3 regions of the Streptomyces sp. NBC_00442 genome follow, and region 2 is predicted to be linked to each of the others. Evidence: riboswitches for the same ligand, from Rfam matches in the RefSeq annotation. Region 2 holds a riboswitch; each other region holds the start of a gene.
What was found. Region 2 has a riboswitch for cobalamin ahead of OG432_RS21460 (ABC transporter substrate-binding protein). Riboswitches for the same ligand answer to the same signal wherever they lie in the genome.

Region 1: it holds a riboswitch for cobalamin, as region 2 does, so the genes downstream of both, metE (5-methyltetrahydropteroyltriglutamate--homocysteine S-methyltransferase) here and OG432_RS21460 (ABC transporter substrate-binding protein) in region 2, are expected to answer to the same signal.
Region 3: it holds a riboswitch for cobalamin, as region 2 does, so the genes downstream of both, OG432_RS25580 (HoxN/HupN/NixA family nickel/cobalt transporter) here and OG432_RS21460 (ABC transporter substrate-binding protein) in region 2, are expected to answer to the same signal.

Annotation. Positions count from the first base shown of each region.
Region 1 is NZ_CP107918.1:7,219,440-7,225,476, reverse strand. It holds gene OG432_RS32500 (NAD(P)H-binding protein) at 1-92, opposite strand, end outside; gene OG432_RS32495 (DUF6243 family protein) at 374-619, opposite strand; gene OG432_RS32490 (CGNR zinc finger domain-containing protein) at 654-1,256, opposite strand; gene OG432_RS32485 (epoxide hydrolase family protein) at 1,360-2,580, shown strand; gene OG432_RS32480 (metallophosphoesterase) at 2,681-3,898, shown strand; cobalamin riboswitch at 4,031-4,255, shown strand; gene metE (5-methyltetrahydropteroyltriglutamate--homocysteine S-methyltransferase) at 4,423-6,037, shown strand, end outside.
Region 2 is NZ_CP107918.1:4,808,426-4,814,462, forward strand. It holds gene OG432_RS21435 (nicotinate phosphoribosyltransferase) at 1-981, opposite strand, end outside; gene clpS (ATP-dependent Clp protease adapter ClpS) at 1,255-1,560, shown strand; gene OG432_RS21445 (DUF2017 domain-containing protein) at 1,560-2,141, shown strand; gene OG432_RS21450 (amino acid permease) at 2,461-3,924, shown strand; gene OG432_RS21455 (M67 family metallopeptidase) at 4,037-4,459, shown strand; adenosylcobalamin (AdoCbl) riboswitch at 4,505-4,657, shown strand; gene OG432_RS21460 (ABC transporter substrate-binding protein) at 4,665-5,645, shown strand; gene OG432_RS21465 (FecCD family ABC transporter permease) at 5,642-6,037, shown strand, end outside.
Region 3 is NZ_CP107918.1:5,705,555-5,711,591, reverse strand. It holds gene OG432_RS25595 (outer membrane protein assembly factor BamB family protein) at 1-650, opposite strand, end outside; gene OG432_RS25590 (YybH family protein) at 808-1,197, opposite strand; gene OG432_RS25585 (LysR family transcriptional regulator) at 1,418-2,344, shown strand; gene OG432_RS25580 (HoxN/HupN/NixA family nickel/cobalt transporter) at 2,382-3,488, opposite strand; cobalamin riboswitch at 3,518-3,720, opposite strand; partial or broken gene OG432_RS25575 (ArsR/SmtB family transcription factor) at 3,811-4,149, shown strand; gene OG432_RS25570 (hypothetical protein) at 4,272-4,553, opposite strand; gene OG432_RS25565 (arsenate reductase family protein) at 4,672-5,034, shown strand; gene OG432_RS25560 (Gfo/Idh/MocA family protein) at 5,063-5,968, opposite strand.

The DNA.
Region 1 (6,037 bases), 2.4 Mb from region 2:
ACCAGACCGTGCACGGCGTCTCCCCCGGAGACGAGCTCCCGCGCCAGCAGGCCGCCCACTTTGCCCGTGATCCCGATGATGAACACATCCATGGCGCACGTCCGTTCTCGTCGCGGGGGCAGACACCCGCGACTGCGCCTCCCCTGGGCCAAGTGACGCAAACGACAGGCGACTTGGCAGGCGACGGGCACAGATCCGGGCGCGTGGCCGCGGACGAGGCCTCCCTGCACGCGTGGGTGATCAGCGCGCGCGGTGGGGCTACGCCGGGGCGGGCCGACGTGGGCGATCCCGCGCACGCGGGCCGGAGGCCCCGGCCGTACCCGTCGACGCCCTCACCTCCTTCGCCCCCGCCGCACGCCCCCTACGCCAGTCCTCAGCTCTGTTCGGAGTCGCCGCTCGGTCGCCCGCCGTCCTGGGCCGCGTCGTCCTGAGCCGCGCCGTCCTGGGCCGCGCCCGCCTTCTCGCGCATCTTGCGCACCAGCTCGGCCTTCTGGTCGGCGGCACCCTGGCGGTCGAGGTTACGGTGCGGGCCGTTGTTCTGCCGTTCGGCTCGGGACAGCCTCTTGCGCTGGCCTCCGCCCATGCCCACGGGGTTGTTGATGTTCTTGCTCACGGTCATGGATTCTCCCGGTTGTGATGTGAAGCGATCCCCCTCACGAACGATCACTCCCCCGATCTGGGTTCTTGCTCTGGTTGGCAAGGAATCGCGCCTTCTTCTGACGGTTCCCGCACGTGTTCATGTCGCACCATTTGCGGGTGCGGCTCTGGCTGGTGTCGAAGAACGCGGCTCGGCAGGTGGGCGATGCGCACAACGCCAGCCTTCCGTCCCGTTCGCCGGCGAGGATGCCGATCGCGTCGGCGGCGATCACGCCGAGTGCGTCCTCCACGCGGGAGGTGCCGTCCACGCGGGAGGCCGAACCGAGCCGCCATCGCCGCTCGCCCCCGGGCGTCAGGACGGCCGCGGCCCGGCCCTGGGCGCTGCGGTCATTGATGACCTGGACCGCCGACTCGGGAAAGGCGTCCTGGGCGGCGGCCGCCGTCGCGGCGGCGTGGATCGACTCCCTCAACTCCCGGGCGAGGTCGAGCTGGGCGGGGGTGCAGGAGTCCACGGCGAGGCCGCTCACCGCCAGCCAGTCGACGAGTCGACGCGGCGTGGGAATGCGCTCCACAGCGTTGCCGTGACGCTCCGAGAGAGTCCCCGTGAAGCTGGTCGCCAGCACGCTACCGAGGCGGAAGTCAGGAAACTCAGCACGCATGGAACCACCTTAGCGGGTTGCGCGCAGGCCCAGATCCTTGTTAGAACCGTCTTAGCCGGTTCCCGACGGGCGGCAGCCGGTTCCACGACGGCCAGGAGGTCCGATGCCCCGTACACACAGCGACGTGCAGGCGTTTGAAGCCCGCGCGACGGACGCCGACCTCGACGATCTGCGCGCGCGACTTGCCGCGGCGCGGCTGCCGGAGGCCGAGACGGTCGTGGGCGCCGCGCCCGGCCCTCGCCGATGGGATCAGGGCGTTCCGCTCGCCGACCTCGTCGAGGTCGTGAACTACTGGCGGACCGGTTACGACTGGCGGGCCTTCGAAGCGCGCCTCGCCCGGATCGGCCAGTTCCGTACGACCGTCGACGGTCTGGGAATCCACTTCCTGCACCGCCGGTCCGCGCGCGCGGATGCCACTCCTCTGGTCCTGACCCACGGCTGGCCGGGCAGCATTGCCGAGTTCACCGAGGTGGTGGACGAGCTGGCGGATCCGCGGGACGCGGACGCGCCGGCGTTCCACGTCGTGGTCCCCTCCCTGCCCGGCTTCGGCTACAGCGACAAACCGGCCGCCACCGGGTGGGGGACCGAAAGGATCGCGGCCGCGTGGGTGGAGCTGATGGGACGGCTCGGCTACGGCGAGTTCCTGGCCCACGGCGGCGACTGGGGAGGCAACATCACCACGGTGCTCGGCGGCAGGTTCCCGGCCCACGTGCTCGGCATCCACACCACGTTCGCGCAGGCGCCGCCCGGTTCGACCACGGACGGGCTCACGGCGGGCGAGCGCGCGTGGGCCGAGGAGACCCGCCACTTCTGGCGCCACCGCGCGGCATACGCGAAGCAGCAGGCGACCCGGCCACAGACCATCGGCTACTCGCTCGTGGACTCGCCGGTCGGGCTCCTCGCCTGGATTCTCGACAAGGTCGCCGAGTGGTCGGACACCGGGGACAGCCCGTTCGAGACGCTGTCCCTGGACAGCGTGCTGGACGACGTCACCCTGTACTGGCTGACGCGGACCGGCGCGTCGGCGGCGCGCATCTACTACGAGAGCCATGACTCGCTGGACCCCGAACTCCGGGTGGATGTCCCGTCGGCCATCACCATGTATCCCCGTGACATCGAGAAGTGCCCGCGTCCCTGGGCACAGGAGCGGTACCGACAGATCGTCCGATGGACGGCGCCCGAACACGGGGGGCATTTCCCCTCGCTGGAGGTTCCCGAGTATTTCGTCAAGGATCTGCAAGAGGGCCTCGCGGCGGTGCTGGCCGCCCGACCGGCCCGAAGGCGACCGGATACAGTGCGCCCGACGACAGCCGGATCAAGGTGAGCCCGGCCGATATGAGTCCGGTCGATATGAGCCCGGCCGATATGAGCCCGGTCGATGTGAGCCCGGTCGATGTGAGCCCGGTCGATGGAGAAGGGGAAGCGTGACCGACACCAGCGAGTCCCGATCCGCCGACGGCGCGGCGCACGGGACGCGGCCGAGCCGGCTGCACCGCCTGATGCGCCTGCTCCCCCTGATCGCCCCTGTTCTGCTGTGGGCCGTCCCCTGCTGGCTGCTTCTCCACGCCGGCCAGCACTGGCCGCTTCCCGTCACGCTGGCCGGCACCGCCGTGTTCTTCCTCGGCCTCTTCGGCATGCCGCTCGCGATGATGCGCGGTCACGGCCGGCGGCAGCAGGACTGGGCGGCGATCGTCGGGGACACCCTGCTGGGCGTCGCCTGGGTCGTGTTCACGTGGTCGGTCCTGCTCGGCGGTCTGCTGCGGCTCGTCCTGATCGCGACCGGCGGCGACGGGCAGGACCGGGCCCGGGTCATCACCTGGGTGGTCCTCGGCACGGCCGCCGTGCTGCTCGCCTGGGGGTACGTCGAGGCCCGCCGGGTGCCACGGGTACGCCGCCTCGACGTACCGCTCCCCCGCCTGGGCGCGGGCCTCGACGGCACGCGCGTCGTCCTCGTCACCGACACCCATTACGGCCCGCTCGACCGAGCCCGCTGGTCGGCGCGGGTCTGCGAGAGGGTGAACGCGCTGGAGGCCGACCTGGTCTGCCACACCGGGGACATCGCCGACGGCACGGCCGAACGCCGCCGCGCCCAGGCCGCCCCGCTCGGCACCGTCCGGGCCACCCGGGCCCGGGTCTACGTCACCGGCAACCACGAGTACTACAGCGGGGCCCAGGGCTGGGTCGACCTGATGGACGAGCTGGGCTGGGAGCCGCTGCGCAACCGGCATCTGCTGCTCGAACGCGGTGGCGACACCCTCGTGGTCGCCGGCGTGGACGACGTCACCGCGCAGTCCTCCGGCCTCGCCGGCCACCGCGCCCACCTCGCCGGAGCCCTGCGCGGCGCGGATCCCCGCCACCCCGTCCTGCTCCTGGCCCACCAGCCCAAGTTCGTGGACCGGGCGGCGGCCGACGGCGTCGACCTCCAGCTCTCCGGGCACACTCACGGCGGCCAGATCTGGCCCTTCCACCACTTGGTCCGCATCGACCAGCCCGCCCTCGCCGGCCTCAGCCGCCACGGCGCCCGCACGCTCCTCTACACCAGCCGCGGGACCGGCTTCTGGGGTCCGCCGTTCCGCGTCTTCGCCCCCAGCGAGATCACCCTGCTCGTCCTGCGCTCCCCGCAGCGCTCCCCCTCGCCGTAACCCGGGCGGCTGGCTCCGGGCGGCCCCGCCCGGAGCCGAAGGGCCCCGGTCGTGAACGGTGTGGGCCCGAAACGTGTCTCATTTCACGATCCGGATGCCGGACACGTCGTCACACCCCGATCGTGAGCGTCTTAGGGTGGCCCCACAGCTGGTTCGCCCCGTCCGCCAGGCGGGATGCGTCGCAAGAGGGAACCCGGTGCGAATCCGGGACTGCCCCGCAGCGGTGAGCGGGAACGACCGCCGTCATACGCACTGGGTCCGAGATACCGGGCCTGGGAAGCGACGGCCAGTAGGTGTCCTCCGGAAGGGGAGGGCGTGCCCGCGAGTCCGAAGACCTGCCAACTGTCCGCGCACGCCCTACGCGTGTGCGGATGTCCCGGTGACCTCGTGGGCGGGTCGGCGTACATATCGAACGGACGACCGTGTCGCCGCATCGCGCGAGGTCGGTCCGCCGGTGTGCCACTCCTCTTCTTGCCGCGGCCGTCTCCGGGATCTCACGGATACGTCTCTCGAAGGAGATCCGCGTGACCACCAAGACCGCAGCCGCGGCAGCACGGGCCACCGTTTACGGCTACCCCCGTCAGGGCCGCAACCGTGAACTGAAGAAGGCCATCGAGGGCTACTGGAAGGGCCGCGTCAGCGCCGACGCCCTCCGCGACACCGCGGCCGAGCTCAGGCGCGGCACCTGGCGACAGCTCGCCGACGCCGGCATCCACGAGGTGCCGACCGGCGACTTCTCGTACTACGACCACGTCCTCGACACCACGGTCATGGTGGGGGCGATCCCCGAGCGGCACCGCACCGCGGTCGACGCCGACGCGCTCGACGGCTACTTCGCCATGGCGCGCGGCACCCAGGACGTCGCGCCGCTCGAAATGACCAAGTGGTTCGACACCAACTACCACTATCTGGTACCGGAGTTGGGGCCCGACACCGTCTTCGCCGCGAACTGCGCCAAGCAGGTCGCCGAGCTCGAGGAAGCCCTTGCCCTGGGTCTCACCGCGCGGCCCGTCCTTGTCGGTCCCGTCACGTATCTCCTGCTCGCCAAGCCCGCTCCCGGCGTCGCCGCCGACTTCGAACCGCTCACCCTCCTAGACCGGCTGCTGCCCGTGTACGCCGAGGTCCTCGCCGACCTGCGCGCCGCCGGCGCCGAGTGGGTACAGGTCGACGAGCCCGCCCTTGTCCAGGACCGCACCCCCGCCGAGCTGAACGCCGCCGAGCGGACCTACCGCGAACTGGGCACCCTCACCGACCGGCCCAAGCTGCTCGTGGCCTCCTACTTCGACCAGCTCGGTGAAGCCCTGCCGGTGCTTGCCAAGGCGCCGGTCGAAGGCCTCGCCCTCGACTTCACGGACTCGGCCGCGGCCAACCTGGACGCCCTGGCCGCCGTCGGCGGGCTTCCGGGCAAGCGGCTCGTCGCCGGCGTCGTCGACGGACGCAACATCTGGATCAACGACCTGCAGAAGTCGCTGTCCACCCTCGGCACCCTCCTCGGGCTCGCCGACCGGGTCGACGTCGCCGCGTCGTCCTCCCTGCTCCACGTCCCGCTCGACGCCGCCGCAGAGCGGGACATCGAGCCGCAGATCCTGCGCTGGCTCGCCTTCGCCCGGCAGAAGACCGCCGAAATCGTCACCCTCGCCAGGGGAATCTCCCGGGGCACCGACAGCATCACGGCCGAACTCGCCGCGAACCGCGCCGACCTGGCGTCCCGGGCGGCCTCGCCCATCACGCGGGACCCGGCGGTACGCGCCCGCTCCCAGGCCGTGACGGACGCCGACGCCCGCCGCTCCCAGCCGTACTCCGAACGCGCCGCGGCCCAGCGCGCCCACCTGGGCCTTCCCCTGCTGCCGACCACCACCATCGGCTCGTTCCCCCAGACCACGGAGCTGCGCACGGCCCGCGCCGACCTGCGGACCGGACGCATCGGCACGGCCGGCTACGAGGAGCGCATCAAGGCCGAGATCGGTGACGTGATCTCCTTCCAGGAGAAGACCGGCATCGACGTCCTCGTGCACGGCGAGCCCGAACGCAACGACATGGTGCAGTACTTCGCCGAGCAGCTCACCGGCTACCTCGCCACCCAGCACGGCTGGGTCCAGTCGTACGGCACCCGCTACGTCCGCCCGCCGGTCCTGGCCG
Region 2 (6,037 bases):
CATCGAGCAGGTCGGGTGCCCGGAGCCGGTGACCAGCTGGGTGCCGACCCCGTACGCGTCCACGGGGGCCGCGGCCAGCGAGGCGATGGCGTACTCGTCGAGGTCGGAGGTGACCACGATCTTGGTGTCGGTCGCGCCCAGTTCGTCGAGCTGCTGGCGCACCCGGTGGGCGACCAGGAGCAGGTCGCCGGAGTCGATGCGGACCGCGCCGAGCTCGGGCCCGGCGATCTCCACGGCGGCGCGCACCGCCTCGGTGACGTCGTACGTGTCCACGAGCAGGGTCGTGCCGCGGCCCAGCGAGTCGACCTGCGCCCGGAAGGCGTCGCGCTCGCTGTCGTGGAGCAGGGTGAAGGCGTGGGCGCTGGTGCCGACGGTGGGAATGCCGTAGCGGAAGCCGGCCGCGAGGTCGGACGTGGTGCTGAAGCCGCCGACGTAGGCGGCGCGCGCGGAGGCGACCGCGGACAGCTCGTGGGTGCGCCGGGCGCCCATCTCGATCAGCGGGCGGCCGCCCGCGGCGGAGGACATCCGCGATGCGGCGGCCGCGATCGCGGAGTCGTGGTTGAGGATCGAGAGGATCACGGTCTCCAGGAGCACGCACTCGGCGAAGGAGCCCTCGACGCGCAGGATCGGCGAGCCGGGGAAGTAGACCTCGCCCTCCGGGTAGCCCCAGATGTCGCCGCTGAAGCGGTAGGAGGAGAGCCAGCGCAGGGTGGGCTCGTCGACGATGTCGTTCTCGCGCAGGAAGCCGAGCACGCCCGCGTCGAAGCGGAAGTTCTCGACGGCGTCCAGGACGCGCCCGGTGCCGCCGACCACGCCGTAGCGGCGGCCCTCGGGCAGGCGGCGGGTGAAGACCTCGAAGACCGAGCGCCGCTCGGCCGTGCCGGCCTTCAGGGCGGCCTGGAGCATCGTGAACTCGTACTGGTCGGTGAAGAGCGCGGTCGACGGGACGTCCACCGGCAGACCGAGGTCCGGGGCATTCACAGCGAGCTACCTCGCCCTTTCGTCCGGGCCGGGCGCAGGCCGGCCGGGGGTCCTGGAGATCGCCCCGGTGACGGGGCATGCGGGGATGCTACCCCGAATACTCGTCACTCTGACGATTTCTAGGGGCCCGTTTGTGCGATGACCCGCCCCGGGTGGCAGCATGGAGGCCGTGGCTGTGATTTTTGGGGGCCCACCCCGGATCCCCGGCAGGCCGCACCGTCCGGGGGCAGGCCCTCGGACCCCCGGCAGAAGAGACGAAGGTCGCCCAGAGTCGTGAGCGTTGCCCCCGTAGAGATCGAACGCCCCGAGTCGGCGGAGTCGAGCCTTCCCGTCGTCGAGCCCGACGTGCCCTGGGTGACGCTCGTCCACAACGACCCCGTCAACCTGATGAGCTACGTGCAGTACGTCTTCCAGTCCTACTTCGGCTACTCGAAGGACAAGGCCCACAAGCTGATGCTCGACGTGCACCACAAGGGACGGGCCGTGGTCTCCAGCGGCAGCCGCGAGGAGATGGAACGCGACGTGCAGGCGATGCACGGCTACGGCCTGTGGGCCACGCTCACCCAGGACCGCGGCTGATGGCCGGGCACTTCGAGGCGCTGCCCCGCGGAGGCGCGGCCGTGGCGCTCGACGAGGTCGAGATCGCCATCCTGCGCTCGCTCGCCGTCCAGCTGCTCGAACTCATCGGTCCGGGCGACGAGCCCGCCGAGGACGCGGACCCGCTGGCCGCCCTGTTCGCCGAGGGCCCGAGCGAGCCGCCCAGCGATCCGGCTCTCGCCCGCCTCTTCCCCGAGGCGTACGCGAGCGAGGAGAGCGACGAACTGCGCGCCAATTCGGCCGAGTTCAGACGCTTCACCGAGAACGACCTGCGCGCGCGCAAGCGCGGCGACGCCCTCGCGGTCGTGCACGGCCTCGATGCCCTGACGCCCAAGGGCGACGGCGGGGCCGTCCTGAAGCTGACCTCCGAGGACGCGCGGCAGTGGCTGGGCGCGCTCAACGACCTGCGCCTGACGATCGCCACCCGGCTCGACATCACCGACGAGGACGAGAGCGGCGAGCTGTACCGGCTGCCGGACGACGACCCGCGCAAGCCGATGGTGATGGCCTATCTGTGGCTGGGTGTGTTGCAGGAAACACTCATCGAAACGCTCATGCCCTGAGCGATCGACCGGTTGAGGGGCGTTCGCTCAGCGGACGCTCAAATCCAGATAACGATCCTGTTACCACATCGACCTGCTTTGTCATATTGACGGACCTTTGTCCGCTTCTTCCTGTGGTCTGCGCCACAAAGCTCGCTGGGGATCACCCATAAGGCCGTGATAAATCTTCACGACCACCCGGGGACGCCACCCATGTTCCCGGGGGCGCTTCGACCGGCAGACCGCCGGTGGCACTCCATCCACATCCGGGGGGATCAGGACCTGATCCGACGCTTCGTGACCGAGGCGGACGGGTCAGCATGGAGAAAGGCGCACCACCATGACCTCAGCGCAGGTCGACCAGCACGGAGACCGTCCTGCCGGCATTGAGGCCGCGGGGACCGCCCAGGCTCCGGGCGACAGCTCGGGCGAGGGATACCAGCGGGGCCTCGGGGCCCGGCAGATCCAGATGATCGCGATCGGCGGTGCCATCGGCACCGGCCTCTTCCTCGGCGCGGGCAAGGCCATCTCGAAGGCCGGCCCCAGCCTCATCCTGGCCTACGCCATCGCGGGCCTGGTCATCTTCTTCATCATGCGCGCCCTCGGCGAGCTGCTCATGTACCGCCCGGTGTCGGGCTCCTTCTCGGAGTACGCCCGCGAGTTCGTCGGCCCCTTCTGGGGCTTCGTGACCGGCTGGACGTACTGGCTCTTCTGGGTCGTCACCGGCATCACCGAAGTCACCGCGGCCGCCCAGTACATGTCCTTCTGGACCCACAAGAGCTTCCCGCAATGGGCCTACGCGCTGATCTTCACGCTCATCCTGTACGCCGTGAACCTCATCTCCGTGAAGCTCTTCGGTGAGCTGGAGTTCTGGTTCTCCATGGTCAAGGTCACCGCCATCGTCGGCATGATCCTGATCTGCGCCGGCATCCTGACCGTCGGCTTCTCGGACGCCGCGGACACCGCCACCGTCGCCAACCTCTGGAACGACCACGGGTTCTTCCCCAAGGGCATCGGCGGCACGCTGATGACGCTCCAGATCGTGATGTTCGCCTTCCTCGCCGTCGAACTGGTCGGCGTGACCGCGGGCGAGTCCAAGGACCCCGAGAAGACCCTGCCCAAGGCCATCAACACCGTGCCGTGGCGCATCGCCGTCTTCTACATCGGCGCCCTGATCATGATCCTCTCGGTCGTCCCGTGGCACGAGTTCCAGCCGGGCGTGAGCCCCTTCGTCGCCGCCTTCCAGAAGATGGGCCTCGGCATCGGCGCGGCGATCGTCAACTTCGTCGTCCTGACCGCGGCCCTGTCCTCCTGCAACTCGGGCATGTACTCCACCGGCCGCATGCTGCGCGACCTCGCGCTCAACGGCCAGGGCCCGAAGGTCTTCACCAAGCTCACCAGGAGCGGCACCCCGCTCGTCGGCACCTCGGTCTCCGCGGCGCTCATGCTGGTCGGCGTGTGGATCAACTATGTGGCGCCCGGCAAGGCCTTCGACTACGTGGTCTCCTTCGCCACCATCTCCGGCATGTGGGCCTGGATCATGATCCTGGTCTGCCAGATCCGCTACCGCGCCAAGTCCGACCGCGGCGAACTGCCGAAGTCCGGCTTCCGCGCCCCCGGCGCCCCGTACACCAGCTGGTTCGCGCTGCTCTTCATCGGCATGGTCATCGTGATGATGGGCATCGACAAGGACTCCCGCGTCTCGCTGTTCTGCGCGCCGTTGTGGGCCCTGATCCTTGGCGTCTCCTACCTGGTCCTGAAGGCCAAGAACCCCGAGAACAAGGCGTTCGCCAAGCGCAGCTGAGGCTCTTCGCCGCCCCTGTTCTTCAGCTCCTCTGACCTGCGTCTTCTCACCATGCGGGCCGTTCCGTATCGCACCTCGATACGGAACGGCCCGCATGCTTATTCTTGCCGACATGCTGACCATCACCCAGGCCCTGTACGACCAGCTCGTCGCGCACGCCCGCGCCGACCACCCCGACGAGGCGTGCGGTGTGGTCGCGGGCCCGGCCGGCACCGGCCGCCCCGAGCGCTTCATCCCGATGCTCAACGCGGCCCGCTCGCCCACGTTCTACGAGTTCGACTCGCAGGACCTCCTCAAGCTCTACCGCGACCTCGACGACCGCGACGAGGAGCCGGTGATCGTCTACCACTCCCACACCGCGACCGAGGCCTACCCCTCGCGCACCGACGTGACGTACGCCAACGAGCCCGGCGCGCACTACGTCCTGGTGTCGACGGCGGACACGGACGGGGCCGGGGAGTTCCAGTTCCGCTCGTACCGCATCGTGGACGGCGTGATCACGGAGGAAGATGTAAGGGTCGTAGAGGCGTACTGACGAATACGCGTACGGACGAATCCCGGGCATACTGGCCGTACGCACTTTCGATCATTGGGCGGCAGGGCCCAGGAAGCCGGTGTGAATCCGGCACGGTCCCGCCACTGTGACCCGCACCGAGCTCCTCGGTGCGGGAAGCCAGGAACTGGCCTGCCGCCTTCTCCCGTCGACAGGGGACGCGGAATCCCCTTGGAGGAGCCCGGCCATGCTCTGGCGCCGCGCGGCACTCGCCGCCGCCCTGCTGTTCCCGCTCGCCGCGTGCACGACGCGCGCGCAGCCCGAGGCCGCGGGCGGCTCCGCCCCCGGCTTCCCGTACACGGTCACCAACTGCGGCGTCACGACGACGTACACCGCGCCCCCGAAGCGGGCGGTGACGATGAACCAGCACGCCACGGAAGTGATGCTGGAGCTGGGCCTCGCCAAGTCCCTCGCCGCGACCGCCTACATGGACGACGAGGTCCTGCCGAGGTACGCGGCGGACTACCGCTCGGTCCCCGTCCTGGCCGCCGAGTACCCCTCGTACGAGAAGCTCCTCTCGGTGAACCCGGACTTCGTCTACGGCGGCTACGCCTCCGCGTTCGCGGCGAGCGAGGGCCGCGGACGCGAGGCCCTCGCCAAGAGCGGCATCACCTCCCGCCTCAACGTGGAGAACTGCCCGCACGGCGCGGCGACCACGATGGACGACGTGTACCGGGAGGTCCGCGAGGTCGGCCGGACCTTCGGGGTGGCCGACCGGGCCGAGTCGTGGGTGACGTCGGCCCAGGCCACCAACGCACGCACCCGCACGGCCCGCGAGGGCGCGGAGCCCGTCCCGGTGTTCGTCTACGACAGCGGCGACAAGACGGCGTTCACGGTCGGCGGCAAGGGCATCGGCAACGACATCGTGACGCGGGCGGGCGGCCGCAACGTCTTCGCGGACGACCTGAGCACGACGTCCTTCGGCGACGCGAGCTGGGAGAACGTGGTGGCCCGCGCCCCCGAGACCATCCTGATCCTCGACTACGGGGGCACGAGCGCGGAAGCCAAGAAGAAGCGCCTGCGCGACGACCCGGCCCTCGCGTCCGTCCCCGCCGTCAAGAACAACAGCTTCGCCGTCCTGCCCCTGTCCGACATGGTCACGGGCGTCCGGGCACCGGACGCGGTGACCAAGCTGGCGACGCAGCTGCGGGCGGGGACGGGGGAGTGACCCCGCGCACGCGCTACTCCCTCCTCCTCGCGGGCCTTGCCCTCGTGCTGCTGGCCGCGGCGACCGCCGGGCTCGCGCTCGGCTCGGTGCGGATACCGGCCGGCGACGTACTGGCCATCGTCACCGGCGCCGCCGAACCCGGCCCGTACCGCACGATCGTCCTGGAGGTCAGGGCGCCCCGCGTGGTGCTCGGCGCCGTCACCGGAGCCGGGCTCGCCGTCATCGGGACCGTCCTCCAGGCCCTGGTGCGCAATCCGCTCGCCGACCCCTTCCTGCTCGGCGTCTCCAGCGGCGCCTCCGCCGGGGCCGTCGCCGTGATCGTGCTCGGCGCGGGGGCCGGGGCGGCCACCACCATCGCCCTCCCGGCCGCCGCGTTCGCGGGGGCGCTGGCC
Region 3 (6,037 bases), 900 kb from region 2:
TTCTGCTCCCAGAGCTTGCGGCCGCTCGCGGTGTCCACACCCCAGACCGTGTCGCACGCCTGGCCCGCGCGGCCGAAGGCGATCACGCCGGTGCCGTCGACGACGGTGTCGCTCATCGCGCAGGCCGATCCGCGCGCGGGGGCGTCCATGCTCCAGCGCCGACGTCCGTCGGCGAGGTCGTAGCTGTTCAGCCCGGTGGTGTGGACCCGGACGACGGCCCCGTCAAGGGTCCAGTTCCCCACACCCCTGACGGTGTTCGGCCGGTCGAGCGGCGTGTCCCAGGCACGGTCGAGGACGGGTTCGCGCATCCAGACATACGCCTGCCACCCCGGCCACAGAGCGAGGACGGTGCCCGTCACCAGGAGCACGGCGGGCAGAGCCTTGCCGGGCCGGATCCTGGTCAGTCTCTCGACGCGCCAGCTGACGAGGGGCAGTGCCGCGAAGGTGCACAGGAACGCGAGCAGGATGGTGGGGGTGGTCCCGTCGGGGCAGGCGCCGTACCGGCCGCCGCACGAGTTGCCGGGCATCGACGTCCAGCCCAACCAGTGGAAGGCCACCGCGAACCCGATGACCATCCCGGACGCGACGACGAGCAGAGCCCCCCGCCACACCGCTCCCGCTGTTCTGCGCGCAGGCCTGTTGTCCTTCATCACATCGCCCCCCCCAGGCGTCAACTGCCGTGCCTCCCCCCGGAGATACGGCAGTTGATCTTAACCCGGCCCCACCGCACCCCGCCCGGCGCGCCTGCCGCAGCTCGGATGCACGGCCCGGACGCCGGCCTGGCGGGTGGGGCCGGCGGGCCCCCGCTCACCCCTCCGGCGGGACGAACTCCGGCTGGTCCAGGACGCGGAGCCAGCTGCCGTCGGGCTGGCGGCGGACCACCTGGGCGCGGGCGCCCGTACCGTCCTTCGGCGGCGTCGACGTCAGGGCGATGTCGCCGCTGACCAGCGTCGGCAGCGGCTGCTCCTGCTCGAAGTGGGGACGGTTGGCGAGGACCTTCGCCCACAGCTCACGGATCGCCTCGCGGCCCTCCGTCCGGCTGCCCGGCGGGTAGGCGAGGACCGCGTCCTCCTCGTAGAGGGCGGCGACCCCGGCGGCGTCACCGGCGTTGGAGCGCTCGACGAACAGGCGGGTGATGTCCTCGGGCCGCAGGGCCTTCTCGTACTCCGGCGTGTGCTCCGGCGTGTACTCCGGCATGGGTTCCTCCTGGCGGTCGGGGTTGCGGGCGTGCGGTCGGGGTTGCGGGCGTGCGGTTGTGGTTGCGGAGCGGTCACGTTCCCGGTCACGTCCACGGTGGCGGTGGCGGTCACGTCCGCGGTCATGTTCGCCCTCGTTCGTGTTCCGGCACTGCCCAGCCTGATCCCGTCCCGATCAGAAGTCCAACAGATGGAACTGATCGGAAGTAGAATCCACAGTCATGGATCTGAGACAGCTCGAATACTTCGTCGCGGTCGCCGAGGAGCGGAACTTCACGCGGGCCGCCGAGCGGGTGCACATCAGCCAGTCCGGCGTCAGCGCGCAGATCCGCCAGCTGGAACGGGAGCTCGGTGCCGAGCTGTTCGACCGGTCGGCCCGCGCTGCCACCCTCACCGCCGCGGGGCGGGCCGCGCTCGACCACGCCCGCGCCGCACTCCTGGCCGCCGCGGCGGTCGGTCAGTCGGTGGACGAGGTCACCGGCCTGATCCGGGGCCGGCTGAGCATCGGGATGGTCATCGGCTGCACCATCACGCCGCTGTTCGACGCTCTCGCCGCCTTCCACCGGGCCCACCCCGGCGTGGAGATCTCACTCCTCGAGGACAACTCCGGCCGGTTGGTCGACGGGGTTCGCGCCGGGACCCTCGATCTCGCCCTCATCGGGACGTCGACCGCCGCCCACGACGGCCTCGACTCGCTGACGATCATCGAGGAGGGGCTGGTCGCGGCGGTCCCGGCCGGCCATCCGCTGGCGAAGCGGCGCCGGGTCGCCCTGAGCGATCTGAGCGCGTACCCGATCGTGTGCATGCCGCCGGGTACGGGGCTGCGTACGGTCTTCGACCGGGCCTGCGCGGCGCGCGGCGTCCAGCCCGTGATCGCGCTTCAGGCGAGCGCCGCCGACGCCATCGCCGGCCTCGCGGCACGCGGCCTCGGTGTCGCCGTGCTCAGCGACTCGATGGCCGCGCACTACCGCGACCTGCTCACCGCCCGTGCCATCGACGACGTCGACGCGCCTGCCTTCCTCTCCCTCGTGTGGAAGCCCAACGAGGGCCCTGCGGTACGGGAGTTGCTCGCGTACGGACGGCGGGCGTTCGGCATGGCCGGGCCGGCGGCGGGAGTTGGGGCGGGCCCGGCGGGAGAGGGCCGCTGAGAGCGGGCCCGGCACCCCCGCCCTGCCCACGGACGCCTCACACCCCCGAAGCCGCCCACTTCTGCTCCACCTTGCCCAGCCGCCAGTACGCCAGGGCCGCCGCCCACACCACGACGAACAGGCCGACGATGACGAAGCCGACGTTGTCCAGGTCGAGGTCGGCGATCCAGCCGCTGACCGGGTCGGTGAGGTCGAACTTCTCGTGCATGACCCCGACCAGTTCGATGGTGCCGATGAAGAAGGCCACCGCGATCGAGAGGCCCGTGATGGTGAGGTTGTAGTAGACCTTGCGCACGGGGTTGGAGAACGCCCACTGGTAGGCGAAGTTCATGAACGTGCCGTCGAGGGTGTCGAACAGGCTCATGCCGGCGGCGAACAGCAGCGGCAGGCACAGGATGGCGTACCAGGGCAGCCCGGCCGCGGCGCCCGTGCCGGCCATCACCATCAGGGTGACCTCGGTGGCGGTGTCGAAGCCGAGGCCGAAGAGGAAGCCCAGCGGGAACATCTGGCCCGGCCGGGATATGGACTTGGTGAAGCGGCCCAGGATGCGGTTCATGAACCCCCGCGAGTCCAGGTGGGCTTCGAGTTCCTTCTCGTCGTACGCGCCCGCCCGCATCGCGCGGAACACCTTCAAAATGCCGAACAGGGCAACGAGGTTGAGCGCGGCGATGAGGTAGAGGAACCCGCCGGAGGCGGTGGTGCCGACGACACCGAGGACCTGGTGGGTGCTGGAGTCCTCGTTCATGAGGGTGCCCGCGAGGTGGGCGCCGCCCGCCACCAGGCCCGCCATGACGACGACGACGCTGGAGTGGCCGAGCGCGAACCAGAAGCCCACGGAGACCGGGCGCTTGCCGTCGGCCATCAGCTTGCGGGTGGTGTTGTCGATGGCGGCGATGTGGTCGGCGTCGAAGGCGTGCCGCATGCCGAGCGTGTAGGCGGTGACGCCGAGGCCGATGCCGTACGTCTTGGTGCCGACGGCGTAGTGGGCGGGGGCCACCAGCAGGAACAGGATGCCGAAGGCGACGACATGCAGGGCGGCTATGACCGCGAGCAGGGCACCGGTACGGACGGTGTCCTCGCGGCGCCAGCGGAACGTCGGCGTGGCGGAGCCCGCCTCGGAAGGCGTGCGGGTGGACAGGGTCATAAGGGTCACGCTCCAGCACCTCGTGGATCACTTCGTGAGATGCCGCGGCCGGTCTCCTGGCTGACGGGCGGATGCGGCCGCCCCGGCCTTCCCAGCCAGGTGGATCCTGGCCAGTGGCGTCGCAGGGGAACGGCCGCTCCCCGGAAAGGCTTGACGGGGAGCCCGATCACAGTGGCGAGGGCCGCTCCGGTTTCGCACCGGCTTCCCGAACACCACGGCCAGGTCACCCTAGACGCTGCGCAGTTGCCCGCACAGCTGCACAGCTGTGCAGGTATCGAAGATCACACGGAGCGCTCCGGCCCACTCCTGCGAAGATGCGGGCATGCATCTCGTCCCCGCCGAGCGCGCCGGCCACCGCATCATCGACGGCCACCGGGTCTGCGACGCCATCGCCGCGATCGGCGACCCCGAGCGCGTACGCGACTGGGCCGAGCGGTTCTCCCTGCTCGCCGACCCCAATCGGCTCGCGCTGCTGATAGCCCTGCACCGGACCGGGCCGCTCGCCGTCTCCGACCTGGCGGTGGCGACGGGCATGCGCGACCCGGCCGTCTCGCAGGCCCTGCGGCTGCTGCGGGCCGCCGGGACGGTCGCTGGGGAGAAGGAGGGACGGGTGGTGCGCTACCGGCTGGTGGACGAGGCGACCGCACGCCTCCTCGACCAGTACGCGGGCCAGTACGCGGACCGGCATGCGGGCCGGCCCGCGGACCGGCCCGCGGTGACGACGTCGGGGCCCGACCCCGGCCACGCCTCGACGGCATGAGCGGGGCCGGGCGATTTCACGGATCAGCGGCCGTCGTAGATCAGCGCGCGCACCATCCGGCAGGTCGCCTCCGACGGCTGGTGTACGCCGATGAGCGCGGCCACGGTACGTATGGTGCGGTCGGGTGCCTGCTCGGGCCGGTACACCCCGGTGTCGAGCAGGGCGATGGCCAGGCGCATGGCCTTCAGACGCCGGTTGTGGGACTCGTACCACACACGCGGACGCCCGGCGGGCAGCGGCACCTTGCGGAGGGGCTGGAGGGACAGCTGTTTCGGGGCGTGCGAGGTCAGTACGGCAGCGGTCATGGGCATCCTCCTGGGCGGTCGGGAACCCTCACTTACTGCCTCGATTTTACTGGGGACCACTGACAATCGCCCCTGGCCAGCCGGGCTTTGATGCGGCGTCGCGGGTAGCCTGGCGGGCATGGAGATCTGGATCAACCCGGCCTGTTCGAAGTGCCGCAGCGCGGTGAGTCTGCTGGACGCGGAGGGCGCCGACTACACGGTGCGCCGCTACCTCGAAGACGTGCCCTCCCCCGAGGAGATCCGGGCCGTCCTCGGCCGGCTCGGTCTCGAACCCTGGGACATCACGCGCACCCAGGAGGCCGCCGCCAAGGAACTCGGCCTGAAGGACTGGCCGCGAGACGCGGATGCCCGCGAGCGCTGGGTGACGGCGCTCGCCGAGCACCCCAAGCTGATCCAGCGCCCGATCATCACGGCGGACGACGGCACGGCCGTGGTGGGCCGCACCGACGACGCCGTACGGGACGCGCTGACGCGCAAGTAGCCTGTCCCACACGGCAGTCGGCCCGTCGTCAAACCCGGCCGAGCTGGGCCTCGGCGTCGGCGAGCAGCTCGGTGATCCGCGCCCCGAACCGGGCGTCGCACGGGTGCGGCGCTCCGGAGCGGGCGGCTTCGAGGAGGGCGTCGATCGCGGCGCCGAACGCGTCGAGCGCACCACCCCACTCCGGCATCCTCGCGGCGCCGCCCTCGCCGAGCAGCTCCACCTCGACGCCCGCGGCGGCCGGCGGCGCGGTGAAGCTGAGGTCGGCGGTGCTGGAGGTGCCCGAGGCGTGCCGCAGGATCAGATGCGCGGTGTCGCCGGGCCCGGCCGCCGCCGTCAGGGCGGTCACCTCGCCGAGCACCCCGGCGAGCACGGCAAGGGCGTGCGGACCGACGTCCCAGAGCGCGCCCTTCTCACCCCGCCAGGGCGAGGCGGCGTACGGGCTGCGCTCGGCGCCCGGCGTGAACAGGGACCCGTACCACCGGGCGCGCCCGGTGAACCACCCCGGCGTGTCGGCCTGTTGGGCCACCCAGGCCGCGGTCTCCTTCGCGAAGCGCAGCGTGAAGAACACGACGGAGGCGACCTGGGCCCGCTCGGCCGCGTCCGCCACCGCGCGGGCGCCGGCCACGTCGGTGGCGACCGGCTTGTCCAGGAGCAGATGACAGCCGGCCGCTGCGGCCCTGACCGCGAGCGGCGCCTGCACGTCCGGCGGCAGCGCGAACGCGACGGCGTCGCAGTCCGCGAACAGCGCGTCCGGGTCCTCGTACACCGCCACCCCGTGCTCGCGCGCGACGGCGGCCGCGGCCTCCGGCCGGCGCCCCCACACGCCGGCGAAGTCGACGCCGGGGTGTGCGGCGAGCGCCGGTGCGTGGGTGGCGACGGCCCAGGGGCCGGTGCCGAGGAGGCCGATGCGGGGGGTTCCGGCGATCTGGTTCATGCGGACCAGTCTGCCCCGAGCGGCATCCGGGCCACGAGGGACGGCCACGGCCCGTGCGTCCGTACGACG